Regions from separate parts of the Embleya sp. NBC_00896 genome, predicted to be linked through region 1. Evidence: riboswitches for the same ligand, from Rfam matches in the RefSeq annotation. Region 1 holds a riboswitch; each other region holds the start of a gene.
The links. Region 1 has a riboswitch for cyclic di-AMP ahead of OG928_RS13295 (NlpC/P60 family protein). Riboswitches for the same ligand answer to the same signal wherever they lie in the genome.

Region 2: another riboswitch for cyclic di-AMP. It lies ahead of OG928_RS42995 (NlpC/P60 family protein); the one in region 1 lies ahead of OG928_RS13295 (NlpC/P60 family protein).
Region 3: another riboswitch for cyclic di-AMP. It lies ahead of OG928_RS41795 (transglycosylase family protein); the one in region 1 lies ahead of OG928_RS13295 (NlpC/P60 family protein).
Region 4: another riboswitch for cyclic di-AMP. It lies ahead of OG928_RS27605 (transglycosylase family protein); the one in region 1 lies ahead of OG928_RS13295 (NlpC/P60 family protein).

What each region holds. Positions count from the first base shown of each region.
Region 1 covers NZ_CP108776.1:2,974,956-2,980,572, forward strand. Annotated here, with positions in the region: gene OG928_RS13280 (PspC domain-containing protein) at 1-454, opposite strand, end outside; gene OG928_RS13285 (PspC domain-containing protein) at 588-1,850, shown strand; gene OG928_RS13290 (response regulator) at 1,847-2,524, shown strand; gene OG928_RS13295 (NlpC/P60 family protein) at 2,609-3,691, opposite strand; cyclic di-AMP (ydaO/yuaA leader) riboswitch at 3,701-3,838, opposite strand; gene OG928_RS13300 (hypothetical protein) at 4,179-4,535, shown strand; gene OG928_RS13305 (PIG-L deacetylase family protein) at 4,609-5,328, opposite strand; gene pcrA (DNA helicase PcrA) at 5,449-5,617, shown strand, end outside.
Region 2 covers NZ_CP108777.1:2,141,076-2,146,692, reverse strand. Annotated here, with positions in the region: gene OG928_RS43005 (AsnC family transcriptional regulator) at 1-158, opposite strand, end outside; gene OG928_RS43000 (glycoside hydrolase family 3 N-terminal domain-containing protein) at 290-2,167, shown strand; gene OG928_RS42995 (NlpC/P60 family protein) at 2,265-3,356, opposite strand; cyclic di-AMP (ydaO/yuaA leader) riboswitch at 3,366-3,503, opposite strand; gene OG928_RS42990 (hypothetical protein) at 3,927-4,466, shown strand; gene OG928_RS42985 (DUF885 family protein) at 4,560-5,617, opposite strand, start outside.
Region 3 covers NZ_CP108777.1:1,878,643-1,884,259, reverse strand. Annotated here, with positions in the region: gene OG928_RS41810 (DivIVA domain-containing protein) at 1-125, opposite strand, end outside; gene OG928_RS41805 (globin domain-containing protein) at 106-1,299, opposite strand; gene OG928_RS41800 (group 1 truncated hemoglobin) at 1,303-1,725, opposite strand; cyclic di-AMP (ydaO/yuaA leader) riboswitch at 2,756-2,996, shown strand; gene OG928_RS41795 (transglycosylase family protein) at 3,028-4,275, shown strand; gene OG928_RS41790 (glycerophosphodiester phosphodiesterase family protein) at 4,402-5,451, opposite strand.
Region 4 covers NZ_CP108776.1:6,092,593-6,098,209, reverse strand. Annotated here, with positions in the region: gene OG928_RS27610 (LuxR C-terminal-related transcriptional regulator) at 1-404, shown strand, start outside; gene OG928_RS27605 (transglycosylase family protein) at 486-1,160, opposite strand; cyclic di-AMP (ydaO/yuaA leader) riboswitch at 1,266-1,458, opposite strand; gene OG928_RS27600 (EthD family reductase) at 1,652-1,987, opposite strand; gene OG928_RS27595 (phosphoenolpyruvate hydrolase family protein) at 1,991-2,893, opposite strand; gene OG928_RS27590 (Tm-1-like ATP-binding domain-containing protein) at 2,895-4,139, opposite strand; gene OG928_RS27585 (SDR family NAD(P)-dependent oxidoreductase) at 4,299-5,087, shown strand; gene OG928_RS27580 (XdhC family protein) at 5,117-5,617, opposite strand, start outside.

The DNA.
Region 1 (5,617 bases):
CGGACCACACCATGAACAGCACCACGGCGGTGATCATCAGCAGCGGGAAGGACGGGCCGAAGCCCGAGTCCAGGTAGGTGAAGAACAAGGCGACCCCCATGACGGCGACCACCGCGGCGGCCGATGCCCCGTAATCGAACTTCCCGGCGAGGATCCGTCGCAGCACGGGCTGCGCCTCGCCGCGGGCCGGGATCAACAGCCAGCCCAGGCTGTACACCAGCACGCCCACCCCGCCGAACATCGACAGCACCGCGAACACGATGCGGAAGATCACGGGGTCGAGACCGAAATGTTCGCCGAGGCCGCCGCACACGCCCGAGACCATCCGGTCGTCGGTGCTGCGCAGGAGCTGTGGTCGTGTCGTCGTGGGCGCCGCGGACGACCCCGGAGGGCCCGCCGGAGCGTCGCCGGCCCGGCCGCCGGCCGAGTCACCGGGTTTCATGTCGTCGTTCATGGGTCCATCGTGGCGCGTGCCCGGCCGCGTTCCCATCGGGCTCCGCCCTGGTCCACCCCTGGTTCGACCCTGAGAGCGAACCAGGGTCGGGCCCTGATGCGCGGGGGCTTGCCGGCGTGTGACGATCGGTCGTGTGACCGCCGTATACCCGCCGCCCGCCGCGCCAGTTCGGCCCGCGCATCCGATACCCAAGCTGCGGCGCGCCTCCTCCCACCGGCTCGCCGGCGGCGTCGCGCGCGGCCTGTCCGAGCACCTCGGCGTCGAAGTGCTGCTGCTGCGGGTCGCCTTCGTCGCGCTCGCGTTCTTCGCGGGACTGGGCATCGCGCTCTACGCGGCCTTCTGGATCTTCGTACCGCAGGGCAAGGGGTCCGCGTCCCCGCCGATCCGCGAGCGTGGCCGGGAGCGGCACCAGGCGCTCGCGCTGATCATCGTGCTGATCGCGGCGACCATGCTCACCGGGGTGGGCGCGACGACGAGCGGGACCAAGTTCGGGGACTGGATGTGGCCGCTGCTCGTGGCCGGCCCCGGGGTGATCCTGCTGTGGCGGCAGGCCGACGAGTCGCAGCGCAGCCGCTGGTTCTCGCTCGACGGCCGCAGCCGGGTGGCGATCGCGCTGCGCACGTTCATCGGCGCCGCGCTCGTGCTGTCCGGCCTGGTGTTCTTCTCGCTCGGCCGGGGCGGCCTCGGCGACGCGCTCGCGGCGATGCGTGGGGCCGGGCTGCTGCTGGTCGGCCTGCTGGTGATCTTCGGGCCGTACATGCTGCGGCTGACCCGCGACCTCGGCGCCGAGCGCCGGGCCAGGATCCGCGCGCAGGAGCGGGCCGAGGTGGCCGCGCACGTGCACGACTCGGTGCTGCACACGCTCACGCTGATCCAGCGGCAGGTCGAGGACCCGCGCGAGGTGGCCCGGCTCGCCCGCGCCCAGGAGCGCGAGCTGCGGGCGTGGCTGTATCGCCCGGACGGCGAGGAGCCGGACCGCACGTTCGCCGCCTCGCTGCGGCAGACCGCCGCCGAGGTCGAGGACGCGCACGGCGTGTCGATCGAGGTGGTGTGCGTGGGCGACTGCCCCGTGGACGACAAGCTGGCCGCGCTGGTCGCCGCCGCGCGCGAGGCGATGGTCAACGCCGCGAAGTACGCCGGTGGCGCGGCGATCTCGGTGTTCGGCGAGGCCGACGACGACATGGTGACCGTGTTCGTCCGCGACCGCGGGCCCGGTTTCGACCCGGACACCGTGCCCGCCGACCGCCTGGGTGTGCGAGAGTCCGTGATCGGGCGCATGCGCCGCAACGGGGGCGCCGCGAACATCCGCAGCGAACCCGGCGAGGGCACCGAGGTCGAGCTGGAGATGCGCCGGGCCGACGCCGGCCGGGCCGCCGTGGGAAGGACGAACGCGTGAACGCCACCGAGACGAGCACCGAGACCGGCGGGGGGACGCCGCGCGTGCGGGTCGTCCTGGTCGATGACCACCGGATGTTCCGGACCGGCGTGCGCGCCGAGATCGGCGAGGCGGTCGAGGTGGTCGGCGAGGCCGAGGACGTCGCGACCGCGGTGGCCGCCGTCACCGAGACCCGGCCCGACGTAGTGCTGCTCGACGTGCACCTGCCGGGCGGCGGCGGGGTCGAGGTGCTGCGCCAGTGCGCGTCGCTGATCCCCGGCGTGCGCTTCCTCGCGCTGTCGGTGTCCGACGCCGCGGAGGACGTGATCGCGGTGATCCGCGGCGGCGCCCGCGGTTACGTCACGAAGTCGATCACCGGTGAGGAGCTGATCCGGGCGATCGGCCGGGTGGCCGAGGACGACGCGGTGTTCTCGCCGCGGCTCGCGGGCTTCGTGCTGGACGCGTTCGCCGCGACCGACGTACCGCCGATCGACGAGGACCTGGACCGGCTGACCCAGCGCGAGCGCGAGGTGCTGCGGCTGATCGCGCGCGGCTACGCGTACAAGGAGATCGCCCGGCGGTTGGTGATCTCGGTCAAGACGGTGGAGACCCATGTGTCGGCGGTGCTGCGGAAGTTGCAGTTGTCCAACCGGCACGAGCTGACTCGGTGGGCGACCGATCGACGCCTGGTCTGAGGAACCGAAACGACGGCGCCCTCCGCGCGGAACGAGTTCCGTGCGGAGGGCGCCGTCGTGTGTCGTGGTGCCGCGACCGCGGGTCTAGCCGGGGCGGATGGCGTCGAGGAACGGCATCGAGTCCAGCGGCGCCTTGGTCACGGTCTTGCCGGGGCGCGGCGCGTGGACGATCTGGCCGTTGCCGATGTACATGCCCACGTGGCGGTTGTCCGAGTAGAAGAACACCAGGTCGCCCGGCTGGAGGGCGGACTTGGCGACCTTCGGGCCGTCCTTGATCTGGGTCCACGTGGTGCGCGAGAGCGTGACGCCCGCGGCCTTCCACGAGGCCTGGGTCAGACCCGAGCAGTCGTAGGAGCTGGGGCCTTCGGCGCCCGACACGTACGCCTTGCCGATCTGCTTCAGCGCGAACGAGACCGCGGCCGCCGCGCGTCCCGACGCGGGGACGTTGGTGGTGGGGGCGTCGTCTGCGGGCTTGTCGCGGGAGCTGCGGTCGTTGCTCCGCGAGTCGGCCTCATGCTCGTTCGAGTTGAGGACGGCTTCCTGCTGCTTCTTGTCGAGCGTGTTCAGCAGGCGCTGCGCCTCGGCGAGCTTGCCCTGGATGTCGGTCTTGTTCTTGTTCAGCTCCGTGCGGAGCTTCTCCAGCTCCTGCAGCTGCGCGGAGGCCTCGGTGCGGTCCTGCTGGAGAACCCGGGCCTGCGCGGCGATCGCGCGGAGCTTGGCCGCCTGCTGGCCGTCGAGCTGCGAGATCATCTGCGCCTTCTGCAGGTAACCCTCGGGGTCACCGCTGAGCGCGAGCGAGATCTCGGGCGGGAGGCCGCCGGTGCGGTACTGGTTGGCCGCGAGGACACCGATCTGGTCGCGCAGGGCGTTCAGCGCGGTCTGTTCCTCGGTGATCCGGGCCTGCGTCTGGTTCGCGGTGCCCTGCTGCTTCTCGATCTGCTCCTCGACGCCGTTGGCGGCGTCGGTGGCCTTGATCACGTCACTGTGCAGCTGGTTGACGCGTTCCTTGGTCTGCTGGAACGACTGCGCGGGATCCGCGCTCGCGGTGCCGGCGAAGGTCATCACGCCGGTCATCGTCGCGGCGGCCGTGACAACGGTCGCTGCGGTACGGACGGCGGTGCGCGGCTTGGGCTTGCGGTGCTGCCCGGGTCGACGTTGGGACGCCACTGGTGGCGGGTCTCCTTCCTCGGCCGCCTACCGGGTTAGCTGACGGGTTCGGGCGGAAGAAGGCGCCCTACGGTGCCGAAGCACCGATTCACCCCAGGGACTGCGAGGGTCCCCGGTTCCGGCTTCGCGTCCCGACGACACGTGGTTGCCCACTGTCCCGAAATACGTCACCGAATTCGGCGGAGGCGATCGTGTCGACCGGGGTGGTCAACCTCGAGCCGATCGCCTGTCGCAGAACACTAGTCACAGGCGTGTCATGACCATCACCATTGGCCTCGACATTACCAAAACTTTACCAAGGTCGCCGTTTCCTTCTCCGCGTATCACGGGAAAAGCGCGCCAATTCCCTAAAGTCGATCTTGAGACGTTTTAGTGCCGATTAGTCCTTTATGACCACCTATATGTTGTCGGCGCGACGCCGGTTAGGCTGCCGGCGGCATCGCGGCGCCCGAGCGCCGCCGAAACGGTCGACAAGGAGTGTTGCGTCGTGGACGTTCTGCGGCAGATCCTGCTGGTCCTGCACATCGTGGGCATCGCGGCGCTGCTCGGCGGTGTCCTCACCCAGATGTCCGCACTGAAGACCGGCGACGTCCGCATCGTGCCCGCCATGACGCATGGTGCGCTGACCATGCTGGTCACCGGCCTGGCTCTGGTCGGCGTGGTCCAGGCGGGCCTGGACCGCGAGGTCGACAACGCCAAGATCGGCACCAAGCTGGTCGTCCTCCTGGCGATCCTCGTCCTGGTCTGGGGCAACCGCACCGCCGACCGCGTCTCGCCCCGGATCCTCGGCGCCATCGGCCTCCTGACGATCGCGAACATCGCCATCGCCGTCATGTGGACCTGAGCCGGCACCGCCGCCGAGCCCGCCCGCGAGGCCCGGGCAGCCCACCGCGAGCCACGGGAACCGCGCCACCCGGCTACCGCGTGTCGACCACCCGAAAGACCTCGGCCATCCGCCCGGCCGCGAGCCCGAACCGCTCCGCGTTGCCGAACAGCATCCCGCGGACGAGATCCCGCAACCCGTCCAGATGCGACGTCTGGCTGGTGTGCGCCAGCAGGGCCGACATCTTGCGCTCGAACATCCCCGTCACGTCGACCGCGTGGTCCGGCGCCGGAGCCGGCGACAACCACGTCTCCGACACCGTCCACTCCTTCAACCCCTCCTCGTCGAGCAGTTCCGGGTGCGCGAACGGATTCCGCGCGTCGGGGTAGATCGCCCGCATGGCCGCCTCGCCCGCCTCCAGGTGGTCGGGGTGGCTCGGCGCGAGCCGCGACCAGTCCCGGTCCGGGCTCGGGATCACCATCCGCTGCGGACGCACCTTCCGGATCACCCGGGTGATGTCCCGCCGTAGCTCGTGCGTGGCCGCCAGGCGCCCGTCCGGATACCCCAGCCAGTGCACGTCCCGCACCCCCACGTGCGCCGCCGCGGCGGTCTGCTCGGCCCGCCGGATCCCGCCGATCTCGGACCGCGGCACCACCGGGTCGAACCCGCCCGCGTCCCCGTCGGTGACGATGCAATAGCTCACATCGATCCCGGCGTCGGTCCACGTCGCGATCGTCCCCGCCGCCCCGAACTCGATGTCGTCCGGATGCGCGGCCAGCACCAGGACCCGCTCCACGTCGCGATCGTCCAGCACGATGTACTCCCTTGATCCGATGGGACCCCGCTCGACGCGGTGCCGCCGGCGCAATGATCTCTGCCCGTGAACAAGCGCTCGGGCACGACTCGCTTGTTACCCACCTAGACTCGGGGAACGATGAGCAGCCTCTTCGACGACATCCCCCTGCCCGGTTTCGAGACCGCGGCCAAGAAGCCCACCACGACCGCCGCGGACGACATCCCGCTGCCGCCGGAGCCGGACGAGAACCACGTCCACGGCCTGCCGGAGGACTACCCGGACGACCTGTACGAGGGCCAGTACGCGC
Region 2 (5,617 bases), on a different replicon from region 1:
AGGCGGCGCCAACGGCGCGCGAGCGTCGCGGGGTCGACGCCGAGTACCGGCCCGAGCCCGGACCACGTCGCGCGCGGGGCGAGTTGGAGGGCGTGCACGAGCGCGAGGTCGAGTTCGTCCAGCGCGTCCGGACCGTGCGCCGCTTTCGATTCCCGCATGAGCCGGGCCTTTCGGGAGGTGTTCCGGCATCCACGATGCCATCCCGCGTTCCGCGGCAAGGCTGGCGGGGGTCGCGGGGAGCCCACGTGACCACCCGCCTTCCGGCCCACGACTCCAGCGAGGACGTACGGTGAAACTGCTGCGCCACCATGACGGGACGATGTTCCGTGACCTGAACCACAACGGCACCATGGAGCCGTACGAGAACCCGGGCCTGCCGACCGAGCAGCGGGTCGCCGACCTCCTGGCCCGCATGACGTTGGCCGAGAAGGCGGCGCTGATGTGCCACGGGCGCGTCAACGCCCCGCGGCCGGACGCCTTCCCGGCCGGATCCGACGCGATCACCGAGCTCGGCATCACCCACTTCCTGGTGATGACCGCCCCGGAGGTGGCGACCATGGCCCGCTGGAACAACCACCTCCAGGACCTGGCCGCCGCCACCCGCCTGGGGATCCCGGTCACGCTGTCGTCCGACCCCCGCCACGGGTTCGGCGACAACCCGGCGGCCGCGCACACCGGCGGCGGGTTCAGTCGCGGGCCCGAGCCGATCGGTCTGGCCGCCACCGGCGACCCGGAGCTGGTCCGCGAGTTCGCGGCGGCGACCGCGCGCGAACTGTGTGCCGTGGGCATCCGGGTCGCCGTGCACCCGATGGCCGACCTGGCGACCGAGCCGCGCTGGGCGCGAGTCGGCGGAACGTTCGGCGAGGACGCGGAGTCGGCCTCCCGCATGCTCGCCGCCTATATCCGCGGTATGCAGGGCGAGACGCTCGGCGCCGAGAGCGTCGCCTGCATGGTCAAGCACTTCCCCGGCGGCGGCCCGGTGGCCGGCGGCGAGGACCCGCACTTCGCGTACGGCCGGTTCCAGGCATATCCGGGCGGCAACCTCGAATACCACCTGCGCCCGTTCGCGGCCGCGCTGGAGGCCGGAGTCGCCCAGGTCATGCCGGGGTACGGCATCCCGGTCGGCACCGGCCTCGCCGAGGTCGGCGCGTGCTTCAACCGCGATGTGATCGCCGGGCTGCTGCGCGGCCGATACCGCTTCGACGGCGTCGTGTGCACCGACTTCAACCTGCTGGCCGGCATGAACATCCCCGGCCGCGGCTCGCTGCCCGCGCGCAACTGGGGCGTCGAGCACCTCCCGCTCGCCGAGCAGGTACGCATGCTCCTGGACGCCGACGTCGACCAGTTCGGCGGTGAGACCCGTCCCGAGCTGATCATCGAGGCGGTGCGCTCCGGCGCCGCCACCGAGGCGCGGATCGACGCCTCGGTCCGCCGGATCCTGCGCGACAAGTTCCGTCTGGGCCTCTTCGACAACCCGTACGTCGACCCGGAGGCCGCCGAGGAACTGGTCGGCCGCCCGGAGACCCGCGCGCTCGCCCGCCGCGTCCAACAGCGTTCACTCGTCCCGCTGTCGGGGACCCCGGTCGGGTTCGGCCCGGACTGCGCCCTCTATGTCGAGAACATCGACCCGCGCGTGGCCGCGCGCTACGGCGCGCCCGTGCAACGCCCGGAGGACGCCGACGTCGCGGTGGTCCGCCTCGACGCCCCGTACGAGCAACGCGAGGGCCTACTCGAACGCTACTTCCACGCGGGCTCCCTGGAATTCCCTCCCGCCGAACTCGAACGACTGCGCGAGCTCGCCGCCACCGTTCCCCTGGCGGTCTGTGTCGCTCTGGACCGGCCCGCCGTACTCACCGGGCTCGCCGACTCCGCGCTGCTGCTGCTCGCCGACTTCGGTGCCGAAGACGACGTCGTCCTCGACGCCGTCTTCAACCGCACCCCGGCCACCGGACGCCTCCCGTTCGACCTGCCGTCCTCCATGCGCGCGGTCGAACAGTCACGCGAGGACGTCCCCTTCGACACCCGCGACCCGCTGTTCCGATGCGGCCACCCCGGCCCGCCACCGATCGGCCCGAAGCACCTGCCGGAAGGCGCGGACGCCACAGCGGGGCGGCGGGGCGGCGGGCCGAGCACCGAACACCGGACTCCGGGCGACAGCGGCCCCTGAAGCCTCAGCGAACGAACCCCATGAACGAAGACCGGAAGGACGACAGCGCGCCGAAGGACCCGGCCTCGACTTGGCGCTCTACGCGCGACCGATGGGCTTAACCGGGTCGAACGGCCGCGTAGAACGGCATCGAGTCGACCGGCGCGATGGTCACGTTCTTGCCCGGCCGCGGGGCGTGCACGATCTGACCGTTGCCGATGAAGATGCCCACGTGCGAGTTGTCGGGGTAGTAGAACACCAGGTCGCCCGGCTTGAGCGCGCCCTTGGAGATCCGCGGACCGTCGTTGACCTGGGTCAAGGTGGTGCGGGTCAGCTTGACGTTGGCGGCCTTCCACGAAGCCATGGTCAGCCCCGAGCAGTCGTAGGAGTCGGGGCCCACACCCCGGGGCACGTACGGCTTGCCGATCTGGGCCTTCGCGAACGCGACCGCGGCCGCGGCCCGGCCGGACACGGGGACATCGTTCGCCGGCGGCGGCGTGTCCGGCTTGGCCCGCGAGCTGCGGTCGGTGTCGTCGCGCGAACCGGGGCCGCTCGCGTGCTTGTCCGAGTTGAGGATGTCGTCCTGCTGCTTCTTGTCCAGCGTGTTCAGCAGCCGCTGGGCCTCGGCGAGCTTGGTCTGGATGTCGGTCTTGTTCTTGTTCAGCTCGGTCCGCAGCTTCTCCAGCTCGGCGAGCTGCGAGGATGCCTCGGTGCGGTCCTGCTGGAGGACTCGGGCCTGCGCCGCGATCTGCTTCAGCTTGGCGGCCTGCCGGCCGTCGAGCTGGGACATCATCTGCGACTTCTGGAGGAAGCCCTCGGGGTCGCCGCTGAGCGCGAGCGAGAGCGACGGCGGCAGGCCGCCGCTGCGGTACTGGTTGGCCGCGAGGACACCGATCTGGTCGCGCAGGGCGTTCAGTACGGCCTGTTCCTCGGTGATCCGGGCCTGCGTCTGGTTCGCGTTGCCCTGCTGCTTCTCGATCTGCTCCTCGACGCCGTTGGCGGCCTCGGTGGCCTTGATCACGTCACTGTGCAGCTGGTTGACGCGTTCCTTCGTCTGCTGGAACGACTGCGCGGGATCCGCGCTCGCGGTGCCGGCGAAGGTCATCACGCCGGTCATCGTCGCGGCGGCCGTGACAACGGTCGCTGCGGTACGGACGGCGGTGCGCGGCTTGGGCTTGCGGTGCTGCCCGGGTCGACGTTGGGACGCCACTGGCGGCGGGTCTCCTTCCTCGGCCGCCTACCGGGTTAGCTGACGGGTTCGGGCGGAAGAAGGCGCCCTACGGTGCCGAAGCACCGATTCACCCCAGGGACTGCGAGGGTCCCCGGTTCCGGCTTCGCGTCCCGACGACAGCGGTTACCCACCGTCACCGAAACTCGTCCCCGAATTCGGCGGAGGCGATCGTGTCGACCGGGGTGGTCAACCTCGAACCGATCACCTGTCGCGAAACAATAGTCACAGGCGTGTCACGACCATCACCACGGACTTCTGCATTACCAAACCTTTACCAATATCATCGTTTACTTTTCCGCGTATCACGGGAAAAGCACCCGGATTCCCTAAAGTCGATCTTGAGCCGTTTTGGCAACGATTGGTCGCGAGGACCCGCCGGCAGCCCAACTCCACAGACTTCACTGAACGTGAGAAATAAACCGGCTGCGGATTACGAGCGGCGAACGAGGTTGCAAAGCTCGCCGTCCCTGGGTGTCACACTGCCGGGAAGTGGTCTCGCTCCCGCTGTATCCGCCGCGCTCACACAGCTCGACCCAAGGGAATCAACGGGTGTCCGATCTGGACTTCTACGCTCACGTCGCCACCCGCTCCGACGTGCTCGGAGCCGGGGCGGGAACCGACTTCGGCCCCGAGGACTGGGAGAAGGCGGTGGGACCGGGCTACCTCGATGTCCCCGGGGGCGGCTCCCTGAGGCGGGAGTACGGACTCGTGACGGTCAACTTCCTGCCGGACTCCCGAGGGCGCATGTCCTGTTTCGGATTCGGCGTGAAGGTCCACCGGCTGATGCACGACCGCTCCCCCGACACGGTGCCACCCGCCCTCTCCCGAAGGTACGGGACCTTCGCGCCCCGGGCCCGATTCGAGGAACTGCGCAACGCCGTCCTGGCCCTGGGGCACACGGTCGAACTCGAGGACGAGACGATCGACATGAACCGCTACCGCGTATCGGACTCGGGCACCCGCATCTTCGTCATCACGGACCCCGACCCCTACGGAGACGGCGACCACGACCTTGACGACCCGGACGAGCAACAGGTGGGCGACATCTGGTCCCTCGACATCTCCCCCACCTGGTGGGAACCGCGGTAGCCGGTCGCTTCCGTCCGGGCCCGATCCCACGGCTCGGCCACAGGTTCGGCCCGGGGACGGCGGTCGACACCAAGGTGGCCGCAAGAAACGTGATCATCCGCGTTCGAGGGCGATGCCCAGAAGCCCGAGCGGGGGCGCGCCCAGGTTCAGCAGCGCGGCGTGGAAGCGCGGCAGCGAGAACGCCGGCCCCCACTGCCGGCGGGCCTGCTCCCGCAGGTCCACGACGGCGAACTTGCCCCAGGTGTAGCGGCCGTAGGTCGGATCGAAGAGGCCGCGCTGGGCCTCGTGCAGAGCGGCCGGGCCGGCCAGCGCGACGTCCTCGGTGAACCTGCGGGCGGCGTCGTTGATGGTCATCTCGCCGGTGTGCAGCCCGATCGCGCACGCGAAGCGGGTGACCCGGCGCAAGGCGTCCTGCGCGACGGCGACGGCGAACGCGGGGTCGATGCGAAAGCCCTCCTCCAGGGCCATCTCCTCGCAGTAGTGGGCCCAGCCCTCGATGAAGACCTCCGAGAGCACGGTCCGCCGCACCTCGCTGGTGGCCCGGCGCATGGCCCGGCCGTGGCTGAGGTGTCCCGGGGCGACCTCGTGCACGACCATGTTGGCCATCAGGTTCCGGCTGAAACCGGTCCGCAGCCATTGGTCACGCTCGGTTGCCGACCACGCGTCGAGCGGAAGCGAGACGTGGAATCGGCCGGGCGCGTCGGCCTCGTTCGCGGCGGCCCAGGTGGCGCCCGCAAGGGCCCTGCGCTGCGCCTCGGGCATCGGCAACACCTCGACGAGCACGTCGTGGTCCGGAGCCAGGTCGTGTTCGGCGACCCACTTGACGGCCTCCTCGACCAGCGCCCGGAACTCGGTGATGACGCCGTCCGTGTCGGGGTGATCCTCCTGTAGGGAGCGGATCGTGTCCGCGATCTCGGCACGCGGATCCAGCCGCCGGCAGGCCTGGTCGCGGAGCCGGCGCAGTCGGTCGCGCTCGGCGTCGACGCGGGTGGTCATCAGATCCAGATCGATGTCCAGCGCCTCGGCCGAACCGAGGAGTCGGGCCAGGTTGCGGCTGCCCAGGGCACCCAAGGGTGGACCGTCGACGACGGCCCGCTCCAGGTGCCGAACAAAGCGCCCGACCGCGTGGCGCGCGGCGTCGTGTACGGGAC
Region 3 (5,617 bases), on a different replicon from region 1:
CGGGCCAGCGACGCGCGGTTGAACTCGGTGGAGCGGACCCGCTGCGGAGTCAGCGGTGTGCGGTGCCGGATCGCCGACCCGGGGTGGGGTCGGCCTCGTTCTTCGTCACCACGCGGCTGATTCATGACTGACCTCCGTCGATCGGTTCGCGGTCGCCGGGGACTGCCCGGGCTGCGCGTAGCCGGCGAATTCCTCGTAGTGCAGTCGTTCCTCCGGCAGACCGGCGGAACGCAACTTCGCGAGGCCGGTCGTGACCAGGTCCGGTGAACCGCAGAGGTACACCTCGTGGGCGCCCCAGGGACCGTGCCGCAGTGCCACGTCCACGGGTTCCCCGATCTCGCCCCGATACGCCGGGTCCTCGGAGACCGTGGGGATCACCGTCAACCACTCGCACGCCTGCGCGTACGCCTCCAGGGCGGGCAGGTCGTACAGCTCGCGGGTCTGGCGCGCGCCCGCGTAGACGACCGCGCGCCTGCGGATGGCGCCGTAGTCGTGTTCGGACTTGATGTGCTCGATCAGGGCCTTGAACGGGGCGAGCCCGGTGCCGCCGGCGAGCAGGACCACATCGCGTCCGCCGGTGCCGTCCAGCGTGAGCCGCTGTCCGACGGGCGCGCCGAGCCGCAGCATGTCGCCGGCCTGGATGCCCTGGGCCAGCGCGGTGCTGACGCTGCCGCCGTCGACCACCCGCACGTGGAATTCCAGCGTCCCGTCCGCCCGCGGCGCGTTGGCGGGCGAGAAGTAGCGCCACATGCGGGGCCGCAACGCGGTTTCCACCGCCACGCTCTGGCCGGGCACGAAGTCGAGTCGGGTGTGCGGGCGGACGGTCAGCACGACCAGTCCCAGGCCGCGGCGTTCGTGTCGGATGACCTCGGCGTCCCACCACGCGGGTGTGGTGCGGGCCGATTCGTCGGCCGCGTCGCACATCACCTTGGCGACGAGTCCGTACGCCGCGCCCCAGTCGGCGGCCAGCTGCGGGGTCCACGCGCTGCCGGCGAAGTGTTCGAGCGTCGCCAGCAACGCCTCGCCCACCGCGGGGTAGTGCTCGGCCACAACCGCGAACTTGCGGTGGTCACGGCCGAGTTGCCCCAGGAAGACGACCAGGGTGTCCAGGTCGTCGACGTTCGAGACGACGTGTCCCAGCGCCTCGACGAGCTTGCCGCGCTGCCCGGCCATGGAGACCGGGAACATCTCGCGCGTCTGCGGGTGGGTGAGGAACAGGGACGAGTAGAAGTACAGCGGTACCTGATCGCCGTGCGCCGCCACCAGGCGCCAGCTCTCCTTGAGGCGGGTGGTGTCCACGACTCAGCGGACTCCCTCGGCGACCGCGCCGTCGTCCTGGACGATGTCGTCGCGCACGGCCTTCAGGGTCGAGGCCACGGCGTCGGCGATGTGGGTCGGCGCGCCCATCTCGCCCAGGACGTCGAGCAGGTACGCCGAGACCTTGTCGTAGTGCGGGCCGGTGACGCCGAGTCCGGTGTGCGCGGCGGCCAGGGTCCGCCCGTCGTAGGTCTCGGGGCCGCCGAGGACGGACGCCAGCAGCAGCGCCTGGTGGCGCTTGACGGCCGACACATCCGAGCGCTCGAAATACGGGGCCAATTCCGGATCGGCCAATACCAGGCGATAGAAGCGGTCCACTGCCTCACGAATAACCGGGCCACCGCCGAGTTGCTCGTACATCGTCTGCTCGGAGATCGCTTCGGACGTCGAAGCATTCGTTTCGGACATGTTACTCGCGCTCCCTCGGTCGGATATTCGAGCAGAGCACAGCATCCGGGTCTCACGTGTCGAATGTCAATGAGAGCAATGCGTCATTTTGGTCCGGTTGCGACCTGAAATCCACTGAGCCGGCTGCGATCATTCGAATTCGCTCCGGAAGTAGAAAACTCGTTTCCGCCGACCGCTCCCCCCGATAGGGAAGCGGGTCCGCCGGAGCGCAGCGCCGGTGCGGCGGCCCGGCACGCGCCGGATCGCCAGAATTGTCGGCCGGTATACACCGGACATGTACTCGCATTGTGTCGACTGTCGGGAAACCGATGGAAAGACGGACGTGCGGCGGCGATTCCACCCCATGCTTCGCAATGGCGTCGCAGGGGTGCACCGATTGCACCGATCGGAACGAGCGCGAGGATCAACGAAGATTCAACGAAGATCAACAGGGATCAACGAATCCTTGCCCCCGCAACAATTCACCGTCGAATATTCCCGTGGCCAAGGAAGCGTCAATCGCCTCGCCGATACACAATCCCAGGTCATGTGGCATGGAAGATCAAATCGCGCGGTGATTCGAGATATTCGATGGCCGTACTCGCCGGCGGCCACTCCCCGCCGCCGAGATCCTCGGCGGGCGTCTCGCACCGGCGCCGCGCTCGGCTTTGCCGGCGCGACCCACCTCGGTCGCGACCGGCTGGCGGCGCGACACCACGGCGGCGGCCGTCGACCGGCGGCAGAGTGAGCCACCGAACGAGCCGCCGGCGGTCGTCGACGTTACGCACGTCACATCGCACGCACCGATGGTCAGGCTCTCGCACGGACCGTGAACCGCACTTCCGCAATTCTCACGAAGCGTAATTCCCGGATCACCGAAATGACAAGCCCTCGGACACAATGCGTGCACGACTCGGGACTTTCGGTTCCCATATTCCGCCGATTCGACACGATTCAGCGATTTCTACCGATCGTGATGTTTGGATCCGAGTGGGTGTTGTGCGTAGTTTGGTGCTTCCGCCGCACCGGTCTGGTGCACCAGCGGATTGCGCCTCCCGGTTCGCCGAATCCTGCCGCCGGAGGGGCCACGGTACGAGTACCCGAAAGGCAGGAGCGGGGGAACCAAGTGGTACGCCGTCATGGGCGTCTGCACAGACATGTGCGCGGACGCCCTATTTGGACGGCTTGGGGTGAAGCCGCGTCTCCTCACTCGTGAGGGACCAGACACGGCCGGGCGAGACTCTCCAGCCCGAATCCGACAGCTCACTTCGTAGGCGTGGGAGAAGGAAACTCTTCGTGCAGTCGTTCAACACCCCTGCCCGCATGCCCAAGAAGACCCGCCTCGCCCTGACCGTCGGCATGGCCGGCGCGATCGTCGCCGCCCCGCTGATCGGTGGCCTCGCGACCGCCAACGCCGCGTCGGTCTCGACCTGGGACAAGGTCGCCATGCTCGAGAGCTCGGGCAACTGGCACATCAACACCGGCAACGGTTTCTACGGTGGCCTCCAGTTCACCCAGAGCACCTGGACCGAGTTCGGCGGCACCAAGTACGCCCCGCGTGCGGACCTGGCCACCAAGGACCAGCAGATCGCCATCGCGGAGAAGGTCCTCGCCGTGCAGGGCCCGGGCGCGTGGCCCAACACCTCCGGCCCGTCCAACCTGACCAAGGGCAGCGCGGCTCCGGCCGTCAGCCCCTCGGCGAAGGCCGAGAGCAAGGCCACCGTCAAGGTCGCCCCCAAGGCCGCCACGACCGAGAAGTCGGCCGAGTCCAAGCCCGCGCCGAAGATCGAGGTCAAGTCCTCGAACGGCACCTACTCCGTGGTCAAGGGCGACACCCTGTCCAAGATCGCCGCGGCGAAGGATGTCGAGGGCGGCTGGCACAAGCTGTACAAGGACAACCGCTCCGTGATCGGTGGCAACCCCAACCTGATCCAGATCGGCCAGAAGCTCACCCTCTCCGGTGCGGCCTCGTCCTCCTCGTCCTCGGACGACAGCGACAAGGGCACCGACAAGGGCACCGAGAAGACCTCGACCGCCCCGTCGACCCCGACCAAGGCCTCCGTCTCGGTCAAGGTCGCGCCGAAGCCGGTCACCAAGGCCAAGGCGCCGGTCGCGCCGAAGGCGAAGGCCTCCGCCGAGGTCGCCCCCGCCACCAAGAGCAACTCGTCCGGCTACGTCGCTCCCGTGAGCGGCTCGCTGGGTACCGCGTTCGGCACCGGCGGCAAGCTGTGGTCCAGCGGCAGCCACACCGGTCAGGACTTCGTCGTCGGCACCGGCGCGAGCGTCAAGGCGATCACCTCCGGCACGGTCGTCAAGGCCGGCAACGGCGGCGCCTACGGCAACGAGGTCGTCATCAAGCACGCGGACGGCAAGTACTCGCAGTACGCGCACCTCTCCAGCATCAGCGTGAGCGCGGGCAGCAAGGTCAGCACCGGTCAGCAGATCGGCCGCTCGGGCGCGACCGGCAATGTGACCGGCCCGCACCTGCACTTCGAGATCCGCACCACCCCGAACTACGGCAGCGGCATCAACCCCGTCACCTACCTCCGCGCCCACGGCGTGAACCTCTGATCCCAGAGTCACCCAACGCGGTAGCCACAGGGCCGTGCCCGTCGACCACCAGGTCGACGGGCACGGCCCTGTCGGCGTCCCGACACGCCTTCTTCGCCGAACACCCCCACCCCGCCCCCGCCGAGCTCACCCGGCCGGGTAGGCCCGCGGCAGCCGGTAGCCGCGGTCGGCCAGCAGCGTGCGGAGGCGGTCGGGGTAGTCCGTGATCAGGCCGTCGACGCCGTCGTCGACGAGCTTGGCCATGGTCGCCGGGTCGTCGACCGTCCACGGCACGACCTTGATGCCGAGGGCGTGCGCGCGGGCGACCAGTTCGCGGGTCACGTACGGGCGGTAGTTCGGGTCGGTGACCGTGCCGTTCTGCGGGAAACCGTGCACCGGTGAGAACGTCCTGGCGCCGATCGTCCTGATCGCGCGCAACGGGTCGCCGCCGAAGTCGTCGATGTCCAGGCCACCCAGCCACGGCGACGCGCCCGGTTGCCCGACCTGGAGGAAGTCGTAGTTGGTCAACGCGACCAGGGGCAACCGCGGTTCGACCTCGCGCATCCGCTTGAGCGCGCCCCAGTCGAAGCTCTGTACGGTCACCTGGCGCAACAGCCCGGCCCGGCGCACCTCGTGGGCCACCGTCCGGACGAACTGCTCGCGCGGCGCGGTCTCCTGCGGAGCGCCGGCCTCGACCTTGGTCTCCACGTTGAGCCGAACACCGCGCGCGTGCCGGCGGTTCACCAGGTCGAACACCTCGGTGAGCAGCGGCATTCGGGCGCCCGGCGAGGTGCGCTGCTCGGGGAAGCCGGGGAACTGCCGCGACCCGCAGTCGAGCGTGCGGACCTGCGCGAGGGTGAGCGTGTTGACGTACTTGCCGACGTAGGGGAACTCGGGATCGCCCGCCCGCGCCGGCCCGGTGTCGGCGCACTTGCGGCCGTCGACCTTGCGGTCGTGGGTGACGACCGCGCGGCCGTCCTCGGTGATCTGGACGTCGAGTTCGAGCGTGGACACGCCGAGGTCGAGCGCTTTCGAGAACGACGCGATCGTGCTCTCCACGGTCAGCCCGAGGCCGCCGCGATGGGCCTCCAGGTCGAAGGTCCGGCCGTGTGTGGCGGTGGCGCCCGCCGTGCTCGGCAGGGCGGCGATGGCCGCCCCGGCCAGGACCGCGGCCGTGCCGGTCTTCCATCGGGACATGGGCGTCTCCTTCGCTCCGGTCGACGCCCACAACTCTCGCCCGCGCAAGGTGATGCGCGGGGAAGCGGATCGTGGCATCCGGACGAAGTCGTGGCGTCCGAACGGGGCTCGGGCTCCCACCGGCCCGCTCCGGGGCCCGGACGAGGAAGCGCCGGGCGGCGGCCGT
Region 4 (5,617 bases), 3.1 Mb from region 1:
CGTTCCTGTACCCGATGGGCATCCACGCGAAGATCGTGGTGCCGCTCCCGGGGCCGACCCGATGCGGCGGGATCGGCCTGTTGGGCACCGAATCCGGCGCGTTCGGCGCGCGCGACGTCGCGGTGGCCACGCTGTTGTCCCGGCACCTGGGCAATCTGTTCGCCCTCTTCATCGATCGGCCCACCCGACCGCCGAGCCTGATCACCCGTTTGACGCCGCGTCAGGCCGAGATCGCCGCGCTCGTCGCGCGCGGGCTGACCAACCGCGACATCGCCGCGGTGCTGTCGATCACCGGGGACACGGTCAAGAAGCATCTGACGTACGCGATGCAGACGGTCGGCTGCGCGAACCGCACCCAACTCGCCCTGCTGTGGCTGCGCGAGGGGCCCGACGAGGCGACCTGAGCGGCAAGCCGGGCCGACGGCCCGGAAAATGGGCGTAGGCCCCGCCGAAGTATTCGGCGGGGCCTACGTCGTGATGGTGCGTCAGGCGGAGAACGCCAGCTTGGCACCGATGTTGATCAGGTTCGGGTTGTCGCCGATGGCGCTCTTGTTGGCGTTGTAGAGGGCCTTCCAGCCACCCTTGACGCCGTTCTTCGACGCGATGTCGGACAGCGTGTCGCCGGCCTTGACCGTGTAGCGGCCGGAGGTCGACGCCTGCTTGGAGGCGGCGGACTTCGGCCCGGCCTTGGTCGCGGTGTCACTCTGCTTGTGCTGCACCCGGACCTTCGGGGCGGCCTCGGTCACGGACTGCTCCGTGGACTTCTTCGGCGCGGCCTCGCTCACGGACTGCTCCGTGGACTTCTTCGGCGCGGCCTTCTGCTCGACCTTGGTCTTGGTCTTGCCGGTCGTCGCCGTCGAGGACTCGGCCTGGGCGGACGCGTTGCCCTTGCCCAGGTTGGCCTTCTGCGAGCAGACCGGCCACGCGCCGGGGCCCTGGCCGGCGAGAACGCGCTCGGCGACAGCGATCTGCTGCGTCTTGGTGGCGTTCTCGGCGTTGGCCGCGTACTCGGTGCCGCCGAACGCCTTCCAGGTGCTCGGGGTGAACTGCAGACCGCCGGAGAAACCGTTGCCAGTGTTGATGCCCCAGTTACCGGTGCTCTCGCACTGGGCGACCTTGTCCCACTCGGACGAGGTCGCGGCGCTCGCGCTGCCCGTCATGCCCACGAGGGGAAGGACGAGACCCGCACCGGCGGCGACGGCGATGCCGGCGCGACGGCCACGAGAGAGCGAGCGAACGGGAGCGGTGATGGCACGGAACGTCATTGATTACCTCGTCGGGCGCCTACGAAGTTAGCTGTCGGGTTCGGACGAATGGCCCGGCCTCGCCTGATTCAGGCATGGCTTCACCCCAAAGACATCGACAGTGCCGATGTCGCACCACTTGGTTCCCCCGCTCCTGCCGCCAGTCGATATCGACTGCGTCCCTCGAGCGGCGGCAGGATTCGGCGTACCGCCCGGGGAGTCCGCTTGTGCGAACAACCACGAAACTACGCACCGGTTCGCCCGGTTGGCAAACATTTCGACCGCTTTGTGACGTGCCCGACAGGCTGGAATAACACCACTTTGCCCGAATTGTCGGGATCTTCGCAGGTCACCGTTCCGGCGTCCACGGTGCGCAGCCGCGTGATCACCCGTGCGTCAACACGGGGCTATTCCGTCGCGGGCAGCTCCACAGGTACGACTACCCGTTCTTCGTCCCAAAGGAACGTCGCGCCGCCGGTCGCGAAATTGGGCACGTCGGCCACCGTGGCCCGGCCCTCGGGCGAATCCAGGACCGCTTCGATCCCCGCGCGGGATTCCGCGTACAGCGCGACCACCATGTAATAGGGCGGCTTCCCCCCGGCGGGGTCGGGCTCGCAGGTGCCGATGGTCCAGCCGGTCAGGCCCGGCATCGTGCGGGCGAGCGGGACGTGCTTCTCCCAGTAATAGGAGTCGAACGCCGCCGGATCGGTGGGGTGGCCGTATAAGACGGTGAGCTTGTACATGTCTCAGTCCTCGCTGTCTCGGTAGGTGTCCGGTGCTTCCGGGAGGTCCCGGGCTTCCCAGGCGTCCCGGTCGTCGGTGACGCTCTTGCCGCCGATCTGCTTGAAGGCCCTCGCCTGGGCGGTGATGGCCAGCTCGGTCGGGAGCCTCTCCATGCTGGAGGCGCCGAAAAACCCGACCACGCCGATGGTGTTGGCGAGCACGTACGCGGCGTCCTCGGGCTCGGCGATGGGACCGCCGTGACACAGCACCAGCACGTCGGGATCGACCTCGGCCGCCGCGTCGCGCATCGCCTGGACCCGCTCGACCGCCTGGTCGAGGGTGAGCGCGGTGGTCGCGCCGATACTGCCCTTGGTGGTCAGCCCCATGTGCGGGACCAGCACGTCGGCCCCGGCCGCGGCCATCGCGCGGGCCTGCTCGGGGTCGAAGACGTAGGGCGCGGTGAGCAGGCCGCGCTCGGCGGCGAGCCGGATCATCTCCACCTCGAGGTCGTAGCCCATGCCCGTCTCCTCCAGGTTCTGCCGGAAGACGCCGTCGTACAGCCCGACCGTGGGGAAGTTCTGGACCCCCGCGAAGCCCATCGCGGCGAGCTGGTCCAGGAAGTGCGGCATGATCCGGAACGGGTCCGTGCCGCACACCCCCGCGAGTACCGGGGTGTCGCGGACCACCGGCAGCACCTCGCCGGCCATGTCGACCACGATCGCGTTGGCGTCGCCGTACGGCAGCAGGCCGGCGAGCGAGCCGCGGCCGGCCATCCGGTAGCGGCCGGAGTTGTAGATGATGATCAGATCCACGCCGCCGGCCTCGGCGCACTTGGCCGACAGGCCGGTGCCCGCCCCCGCGCCGACCACCACCCCGCCCCGCTCGACCGTCGTGCGCAGCCGACCGCGCGCCTCGCGTCCGTTCATGTCAGTCCTCGCTCCCCTTGATGATCAGGTGGTGCAACCGATCCGCCGCCGCCGTGGCGAACGCCGGGTCGTTGATGTCGGTGTCCGACTCGTACAGCTCGACGGAGCTGCCGGCGAGTCCCACCCGCAGCGCGTCGAACAACGCGGCGTCGGCGGCGGGGTCGTGGAAGGGCGCGCCCTCGACGTCGATCGCCGAGACCCCGCGCAGCGGCAGGTACAGCGCGGTCGGGCCGGTCGCGGCGACCAGCTTGGCCGCGATCCGCCGGCCCAGTTCGGCGTTCTCCTCCGGCGTGGTGCGCATCAGCGTCACCGTCGGGTTGTGCACGTACAGCTTCCGCTGCTCGAACCGCTCGGGCACGGTGTCGCGCGGGCCGAAGTTGACCATGTCCAGGGCCCCGACGCTGACCACCTGCGGCAGCCCCATCCGCCCGGCGGCGCCGAGCCGCTCCGGGCCCGCGGTCAGCACGCCGCCGACCAGGTCGTCGGCCAGCTCGGTGGTGGTCAGGTCGAGGATCCCGGCCAGGAAACCGGCCTCGGCCAGGTTCTCCATCGAGGTGCCGCCCGCGCCGGTGGCGTGGAAGACCAGGACCTCGTAGCCCAGCTCGGTGAGCCGCTCGCGCGCCGCGTCCACCGCCGGGGTGGTCACCCCGAACATCGACGCGGCGATCAGCGGACGCCCCTCGCCGGTCACCCCCGCGACCGCCGCGCGGTCCTCGGCGAAGCCGCCGGCCATCCCGGCGATCGCGTCGGCCGCGTTGCCCAGGATGCGCTCGGAGAGCCGGTTGATCCCGGCTATGTCGACCACGCTGTACATCATCGTGACGTCCACGGCGCCGACGTACGGCGACACGTCGCCCGCCGCCATCGTGGACACGAGCAGCTTGGGCACCCCGACCGGGAGCGCGCGCATCGCGTGCGACGCGATCGCCGATCCGCCCGAGCCGCCGACCGCGAGCACGCCGTCGACCCGGCCCTGCTCGTACAGGTCACGCAGGATGGTCGCGGCGCCCTCGGCCATCGCGGTGGTGGCCGCGCCGCGGTCGGCGCGGGTGCGCAGGTCGGCCAGATCGGTGCCGGCCGCGGCGGCGACATCGGACGCCTGGACATCCGCCTGGGCGAGCGCGTCGCCGAGCACGCCCACGTTCATCAGGACGACTTCCGCGCCCCGGGCGCGCAGGCGGTAGGCCAGCCACGCGTATTCGGATCCCTTGGTGTCGAGCGTTCCGATCAGTACGACGGTGGGCATCGGTGCCTCCGGTGGTGTCGGTACGGCTTGCCGGGTTGACGCTTCGGCGGCGAACGGCCGCGCACAGTAACCCAACCGGATGATCATGGCGATTGAAAGCACCGTGCGATAGGACGGGTACCGATTCTCGAGGTATTCGCACGGTCACACGGAGGTGCCATGGCGGAGGAACCGGACGGACGCGTCGCAATCGTCGCGGGGGCGGGGGACGGCATCGGGCGGGCGTGTGCGATCGCGCTCGCGCGATCCGGCGCCGATGTCGTGGTCGCCGCGCGCCGTCCCGAGCCGCTGCGGCGACTCGCGGCCGACATCGCCGACCTGACCGGCCGTCGGGTGCTCGACGTGCCGACCGATCTCGCCGACCAGGACGCGTGTCGCGCGCTCGTGGACACCGCGGCGAAGGAACTGGGCCGGGTCGACGTGGTCGTGAACGTCGCGACGTACAACCCGGCGGGGCGCCTGGAGGACCTGGATCCCGCGGAGTTCCGGCGCGCGTTCGAGATCAACGTGCTCGGCGTGCTCGCGGTCTCGCGTGCGGCGCTGCCGTACATGCGCGCGGTCGGCGGCGGGTCGATCGTGCAGATCAGCTCGGAGGCGCCGCGCGCGAAGTTGGTGAACCTGGGCGCGTACGCGGCGACCAAGGGCGCGATGGAAGTCGCCTCCGGCGTGCTGGCCAAGGAGGTCGGCCCCGACGGCGTGCGGGTCAACGTGGTCGTCGCGGGCTACACCGACAACGCCAAACTCGCCGCGTACATGGCGGACATCGCGGACCGCCGGGGCGTGCCGGTGACGACGGTGCGCGACGAGATGACCAAGTCGTCGGCGCTGCGCAGGCTCACCCGGCCCGAGGACATCGCGGACGTCGTGGCGTTCCTGGCCTCGGCACAGGCACGGGCGATCACCGGCACCATCACGCCGGTCACGTCGGGGGTGTCGATCGGCGGCTGAGCCCGATCACGGCTCCGGGGACCGACCGCTCACGCCGCCCGGTGGATCGGCCCGCCCGCCACGCGCAGGGGCAGGCCCGTCGCGCCGGTGCGGCCGGCGACCACCTCGGCGAACACGGACAGGGCCGTCTCCTCCGGGGTGCGAGCCCCCAGATCGAGGCCGATCGGCGAGTGCAGGGCGGTCAACTCGCGCTCGGTGAGCCCGATTTCACGCAGCCGCTCCATGCGCGTGTCGTGCGTGCGGCGGGAGCCCATCGCGCCGACGTAGCCGACCCCGAGGCGAAGGGCGAGTTCGAGCAGGGGCACGTCGAACTTCGGGTCGTGGGTGAGCACCGCGACGACCGTGCGGCCGTCCAGCGTGTCCGCGACCGAGGCCAGGTGCCGGTGCGGCCAGTCGACCACGACCTCGTCCGCGTCGGGGAAGCGCCGCCGGGTCGCGAAGACCTCCCGCGCGTCGCAGACGGTGACCCGGTAGCCCAACAGCTTGCCCATCCGGGTGACCGCCGCCGCGAAGTCGATCGCGCCGTACAC